DNA from 3 places in the Janthinobacterium sp. 17J80-10 genome. Region 1 is predicted to be linked to each of the others. Evidence: predicted binding sites of a transcription regulator. Region 1 holds the regulator's gene; each other region holds the start of a gene.

Region 1 (2,270 bases):
CCACTGATGGTCAGATTCATACAGCGCTCCTTAAAATAAGGTCACTGGCGGTTCACGGTCGACAAAGGCAAGTGCGTGTCGCCTGAACACAGCAACGAATACAACAAATACTGCAAGGACTACTACAAGGACTTGCGCAGGTTGACTGGCGGGATTTTCAAGGCTTCGCGGTACTTGGCCACAGTGCGCCGGGCAACGACCATGCCTTGCTCCCCCAGCATTTCTGCAATCTTGCTGTCAGAGAGGGGGTTCTTGGGGTCTTCAGCTCCTATCAATTGTTTGATCAACGCCCGTATCGCCGTTGATGAAGCTTCGCCGCCGGCTTCTGTGGCGACATGGCTGCCGAAGAAATACTTCAGCTCAAACATGCCATGCGGCGTCAGCATGTACTTCTGCGTTGTTACACGAGAAATAGTACTCTCGTGTAAACCTAGTGTATCAGCTATTTCGCGCAAGACAAGAGGGCGCATGGCGACGGCGCCATGCGAAAAGAAATTGCGTTGTCGCTCCACAATGGCTTGAGAAACCCGCAGGATCGTGTCGAAGCGCTGGCGCATGTTCTTGATGAGCCATTTTGCTTCCTGCAATTGCGAAGTGAGTGAGCCCTCACCCTTGTTTTGCTTGAGGATATTCGCGTACAAGGCATTCACGCGAAGCCGGGGCATCACATCATGATTGAGCATGACTTGCCAGCCGTTCTTGCCGCGCTTGACGATTACGTCCGGCACGACATAGTCGGCGGCATCGCTGGCAAAGACAGCCCCGGGATGGGGGTTGCACTGGCGGATGATGCACTGTGCTTCGCGCAAATCCTCGTCATCGCAATCGAGCAGTTTCTTGAGCTTGTTGAAGTCGCGCTGCGCAAACAGGCCGAGGTGCTTTTCGACGATGGTCAGCGCCATGCGTCGTGTCACCATCGGCACTTTCGGCATGCGCCGGATTTGCAGTGCGAGGCATTCACCGGCGTCGCGCGCGCCGACGCCGGCCGGCTCGAAACTTTGCACCAGTTTCAGGGCGATGGCCAATTCTTCCGGATCGATTTCCAGCTCGGCAGGCAAGCGCGCATGAATTTCCTCGAGCGGCTCTTCCAGGTAGCCATTGTTGTCAATGGCGTCGATGATCAATTCCATCAGGGCGCGATCACGCGTCTCATGGCTGGTCAGGCGCATCTGTTCCAGCAGGTGTTCGCGCAACGTGATGTGGTGCGCTTCCAGTTGCGGACGTGAGTCGTCGTCTTCAGGGTTCTTGCCGGTGCGGGCGACATCGTCGAAACTCCAGTCGGCCTCGCCATTGCCGCCATCCGCCGCCTCGCCGCCTTCTGCGCCTTCATAGGCAGTTTCGCCATCGGCCGCCGGCGCATCTTCGGCGGCGGACTTTTCCGCCGGGCTGCTGGTCTGGTTGATGGCGCCATCGGCAAGCAGGCGCACCGAATGGTCGAGCGGATCGTCAACGCGCTCGAGCATGGGATTGTCAGCCAGGATATGTTCCAGTTCCTGCTGCAATTCCAGCGTCGACAATTGCAGCAGCCGGATCGACTGCTGCAACTGCGGCGTCAATGCCAGATGCTGCGATACGCGTAGCTGAAGTGACTGTTTCATGGCGATGCCGCTTGCTTACATCCTGAAATGTTCGCCAAGATAGACCCGGCGCACCGACTCGTTGGCGATGATGTCATCCGGGCGGCCACTGGCCAGCACGACACCCTGGTTAATGATATAGGCGCGATCACAAATGCCCAGCGTTTCACGCACATTATGGTCGGTGATCAGCACGCCAATCCCGCGTTCCTTGAGAAAGCGCACGATGCGCTGGATTTCGATCACGGCAATCGGGTCGACACCGGCAAAGGGTTCGTCCAGCAACACGAAGCGCGGGCTGGTTGCGAGTGCCCGGGCGATTTCTACGCGACGGCGCTCGCCGCCGGAAAGCGACAGGGCCTGGCTGTCGCGCAGCTTTTCAATCTGCAGCTCTGCCAGCAACAGGTCGAGCTTTTCTTCGATAACCGCTTTCGACAATGGCTTGCCATCATCGCGCTGCAGTTCCAGCACGGCACGGATATTTTCCGCCACCGTCAACTTGCGAAAAACCGAGGCTTCCTGGGGTAGGTAGGACAGGCCGAGGTTGGCACGCCGGTGAATCGGCAAGCGGGAAATGCTCACCTCGTTGAGCTCGATATCGCCCGCATCCGACGGCACCAGGCCGACGATCATGTAAAAAGCGGTGGTCTTGCCGGCACCATTAGGGCCAAGCAAGCCGACCACTTCGCCGCT
Region 2 (2,270 bases), 1.4 Mb from region 1:
GAAATATCCAGGCCTTCACGTTCTTCCTCGGGCGCCACGCGCAAGCCGACCGTCACCTTGATGGCCGCGAGGATCAGCGCTGTTGCAACGCCGGAATACAGCACCGTGACGAAGACGCCGATCAGCTGTACATCCAGCGCCCCATACACGCCGCCAATGGCCTTGACGGCAAACACGCCGGTCAGCAGGGCGCCGACAATGCCGCCCACGGCGTGCACGCCGAAGACGTCGAGGGAATCGTCGTAGCGCAGGATCGATTTGAGGGTGGTGGCGCCCCAGTAGCAAGCCACGCCGGCAGCAGCGCCGATGGCGAAGGCGCCGGTAACGTCGACGAAGCCCGAGGCCGGCGTGATTGCGACCAGGCCGGCGATCGCACCCGATACCAGGCCGAGTACCGACGGCTTGCCGCGCGTCACCCATTCGGCAACCATCCAGGCCAGCGCGCCTACGGCGGCAGCCAGGTGCGTGACCAGTAGCGCCATGCCGGCGCGGCCATCGGCTGCCACGGCCGATCCGGCATTGAAGCCGAACCAGCCCACCCACAGGAGCGAGGCGCCGATGATGGTGAAGGTCAGGTTATGCGGCGGCATGGCTTCCCTGCCGAAGCCCTGGCGCTTGCCGAGCATGACTGCCGCGACCAGGCCGGAGACGCCGGCGTTGATATGGACCACGGTGCCGCCGGCAAAATCCAGCACGCCGCGCGCCGCCAGCCAGCCGCCCGGTTCCCAGACCCAGTGCGCAACCGGCGCATACACCAGCAGCGACCACAGTGCAGTGAAGATCAGCAGCGCGGAAAACTTCATGCGCTCGGCAAAGGCGCCGGTGATCAGCGCCGGCGTGATGATGGCAAAGGCCATCTGGAACATCAGGAACACGCTTTCCGGTACGGTGGGCGCGATGGGATGGACGCTGACCTTGCCGGCGTCCTTCAGGTAAGCCATGCCGTCCAGCATGACGCGGTCAAGGCCGCCGATGAATGCCGAGCCCGGGGTGAATGCCAGGCTGTAGCCGACGGCGACCCATACCACGGTCGCCACACAGCAGGCGGCAAAGCTGTGCGCCATGGTGCCCAGGACATTTTTTTTGCGCACCATGCCGGCATAGAAGAGCGCCAGGCCCGGTATGGTCATGAGCAGTACCAGTGCCGTCGAAGTCAAAAGCCATGCGGTATCGCCGGCGCTGATGCTGGCATGGTCGACCAGGGTGGACAGGCTCGCGGGCGGGGCGCCGGATTGCGCCAGTGCCGGCAGGCAGGCTGCTGAAAAAAGCAGAAAGAGCGCGGAAAGCGCCTGGGTATGAGGTCGTGCCATGAATCCCCCGGATGGTTGGTTTGCAGGTGCACAGTCGTGCGTATGTTTCCACATGAGCATTTTTTGTGCCATGCGACAACTAACGCCAGAACCGCGAAATCACCGGGAAACGTGCCCGAAAGGGCTTTGCCGCACCAACGGGGGGCCTGATGTTGGGGCAGCCTGTCTTAACCGTAGGCGCCGCCGGTAAACAACAGGTCGAGAGTGCGGGCCAGCACGGCAATGACACTGATTGCGCCAAGTCCGGTGGTTAATACCAGGACCAGTGCCAGCCAGCCGCTGGAGCGGGATTGCTTGCCCGAATCCGGGTTATGGGCCTGGTCCCACTTGTCGTCCGGCGTCAGCCCCAGCACCAGTGCCGTGACAAAGCCGGCAATGGCGGAAAGCACCAGCGGCGCGGCAGTCAGCAGCAGCGGTTGCTCGAACCATTGCCCTGTGACGAAGCCGGATACTGCCAGGCTGGACAGGTGCAGCCAGCCCCAGCGGTCGCCCAGCCCGTGCAGGTAAAACCGGTGCAGGCCGATGCCGCCAAAGAGCGTGGCCAGTAAAGTTGCGAAAGTTTTATTCTTGTGGCGGGATGTCATGAGGCGTCTTCGGGATGAAAGGGGCCGGCGCGGCACGGTGTGCCGGCGGCAAAGCGGGTACTTGCCAGACGGCATTGTAACGGTTCGGGCTGTTTTCCGCGCCGCTGGCGCAGCGTCTTGATTTTAAAGAGAATCGCCTTCTGTTCCCGGGAAAGCCGGATTGTCAGGAAGGCAGTTGTTTGTCGGGGCATAGTCCGCTATAATCTATGGCTTTTTCCGCGTACGTACACTTTTTGGAATTATTATGGTCGTGATTCGTTTATCCCGTGGTGGCGCCAAGAAGCGCCCATTCTTCAACATCGTTGCTGCCGATTCGCGTAACCGTCGCGACGGCCGCTTCATCGAGCGCATCGGTTTTTACAACCCGATCGCGGGC
Region 3 (2,270 bases), 300 kb from region 1:
GTCAGGAACCACATGCCGTCTGACAGGTACGGGAAGTTCACCTGGCCGTCGTTGAAAAACTTCATGTGGTTCGGGTCATCCCAGGTCTTGCCCAGGCCATTCTGGTAACGTCCCAGGATGCGCTGGTTGATCGCATCGACACTGGTATTGACGTAGGATTTCTGTGCCACGGTTTCGGCCATCTTCAGCTTGTTCTGCAAGCCGGCGTCGATCCACTTGCCAGCTTCGATGATGGCCATCATCACCGCGCGCGCAGTGTTCGGATACTTGCTGACGAATTCGGCGGTGGTGCCCAGGGTCTTCTCCGGGTGGTCTTTCCAGATATCCTGGGTGGTGACGGCAGTAATGCCAATGCCATCCATGATCGCGCGGTGCCCCCAAGGCTCGCCGACGCAGAAACCATCCATGTTACCGACGCGCATGTTGGCGACCATTTGCGGTGGCGGCACAGTGATGGCCTTGGCATCCTTGAATGGGTCGATGCCGGCCGACGCCAGCCAGTAATACAGCCACATGGCGTGGGTACCGGTCGGGAAAGTTTGCGCAAAGGTGTATTCGCGCTTTTCGTTTGCCATCACCTTGGCCAGCGAGGGGCCGTCGACAGCTCCCTTGTCGGCCAGCTTTTTCGACAGCGTAATGGCCTGGCCGTTATGGTTCAGGTTCATCAGGATTGCCATGTCCTTTTTCGGGCCAGATACGCCCAGATGCACGCCATAGATCAGGCCATACAGCACATGCGCCATGTCGAGCTCGCCATTGACCAGCTTGTCGCGCACGCCGGCCCAGGAAGCTTCCTTGGTTGGAATGATCTTGACGCCATACTTTTTGTCGAAACCGAGCACCGAGGCCATGACCACCGAGGCGCAGTCGGTCAGCGGAATAAAGCCGATCTTCACTTCTTCCTTTTCCGGCTTGTCAGAACCGGCCGCCCACACGCCGCCCGTGGCCAGGCCACCGAATGCGCCGGCGCTCATGACCGCGCCAGCCTTCAGGATGGAGCGGCGGGTGATATCTGTGCTGTCGTCTTTCTTTGTCATGCTGGTCTCCCTGGGAAGAAATGCAAACCTTAAAATCCAAATAAAAAAAGGCGCCCGGACCGTGCAGGGAAACCCTGCAAGATTCGGACACCTTTGTCCCGGATCCCTCCTGCCTTCGTTGGCAGGAAAGATCGTTGATTGCTGCACCAGCTTTGGCGCTTGCCTATTGCTATGCAATTGACGTGCCAGCCTGATCCATTACTTTTTCCTGCTTCGCCGCTTCACGAGCGACCGTTTTTTTGCGCCATTTTCGTGCGCCGCCTCAAAATGGCGCAGCAACTGGGTTCTCAGGCAGCGGCGGCAACCAGCCCGGCAAAGCTGATTGCAAAGCTATCCGCATAAGCGGCAGGCGCACTGCCATCCCAGGTAATGCCATCGATGAGGACGCTTTTGCGCATGGCATCGACAGGTACGGCCACATCCGCCATGGTGGCGGCCTCGCAGTAAAGGTCGATGCAATTGATCGCACGCGCCACACCCAGGTAATCCGGATGTTCCTTGAGCAGGCCCCAGCGCTTGTGCTGCGTCAGGAACCACATGCCATCCGACAGGTAAGGGAAATTCACTGCACCGTCCTGATGGAAGGCCATGCAGTTCGGATCTTCGCGGCTGCCGCCTGCGCCGTCGCTGTAAAGGCCAAGGATGCGCGGGCTGATGATATTGACCGAGGTATTGACATACGCCTTGGCGGCAATGGTCTCGGCGGCGCGCAGCTTGTTGGCCGGGGATGCATCGATCCAGCGGCAAGCTTCCAGCACGGCAGCCGTCAATGCGCGCGCGGTATTGGGGTAGCGGCGCACGAAATCGGCGCTGGCACCCAGCACTTTTTCCGGATGACCGGGCCAGATATCCTGGCTGGCGGCAGCGGTAATGCCGACATTGTCCGCGATGGCACGATGGTTCCATGGCTCGCCGGCGCAATAGCCGTCGATATTGCCAACGGCCATATTTGCCACCATCTGCGGCGGCGGCACCGTCACCAGACGTACATCACGCAGCGGATGAATGCCATGCGCAGCCAGCCAGTAATACAGCCACATGGCATGCGTGCCTGTAGGGAAGGTATGCGCAAAGGTATAGGCGCCGTAGCGGCGTGGCTCCTGCCGGATCAGCCGGGCCAGCCCCGCGCCGCCGAGAACACCCTTGCCGGCGACGTGGTTCGCAAGAGTGATCGCCTGGCCGTTGCGATTCAGGGTCATCAAGACTACCATGTCGCGCCGGCCGCACCCGATC

What was found. Region 1 encodes sigma-54, which starts transcription at its own class of promoters, with help from an activator protein. Its sites were predicted from a motif close to TGGCANGNAANCTGCTTT; they were not measured.
Region 2: EKL02_RS06045 (ammonium transporter) is a predicted target of sigma-54. The motif match lies at 1,364-1,381, and genes of this name have one in related genera.
Region 3: EKL02_RS16250 (CmpA/NrtA family ABC transporter substrate-binding protein) is a predicted target of sigma-54. The motif match lies at 1,208-1,225, and genes of this name have one in related genera.

What each region holds. Positions count from the first base shown of each region.
Region 1 covers NZ_CP035311.1:3,957,157-3,959,426, reverse strand. Annotated here, with positions in the region: gene raiA (ribosome-associated translation inhibitor RaiA) at 1-20, opposite strand, end outside; gene EKL02_RS17725 (RNA polymerase factor sigma-54) at 123-1,598, opposite strand; gene lptB (LPS export ABC transporter ATP-binding protein) at 1,614-2,270, opposite strand, start outside.
Region 2 covers NZ_CP035311.1:1,327,829-1,330,098, forward strand. Annotated here, with positions in the region: gene EKL02_RS06045 (ammonium transporter) at 1-1,310, opposite strand, end outside; gene EKL02_RS06050 (NINE protein) at 1,478-1,894, opposite strand; gene rpsP (30S ribosomal protein S16) at 2,139-2,270, shown strand, end outside.
Region 3 covers NZ_CP035311.1:3,658,597-3,660,866, forward strand. Annotated here, with positions in the region: gene EKL02_RS16250 (CmpA/NrtA family ABC transporter substrate-binding protein) at 1-1,037, opposite strand, end outside; gene EKL02_RS16255 (CmpA/NrtA family ABC transporter substrate-binding protein) at 1,325-2,270, opposite strand, start outside.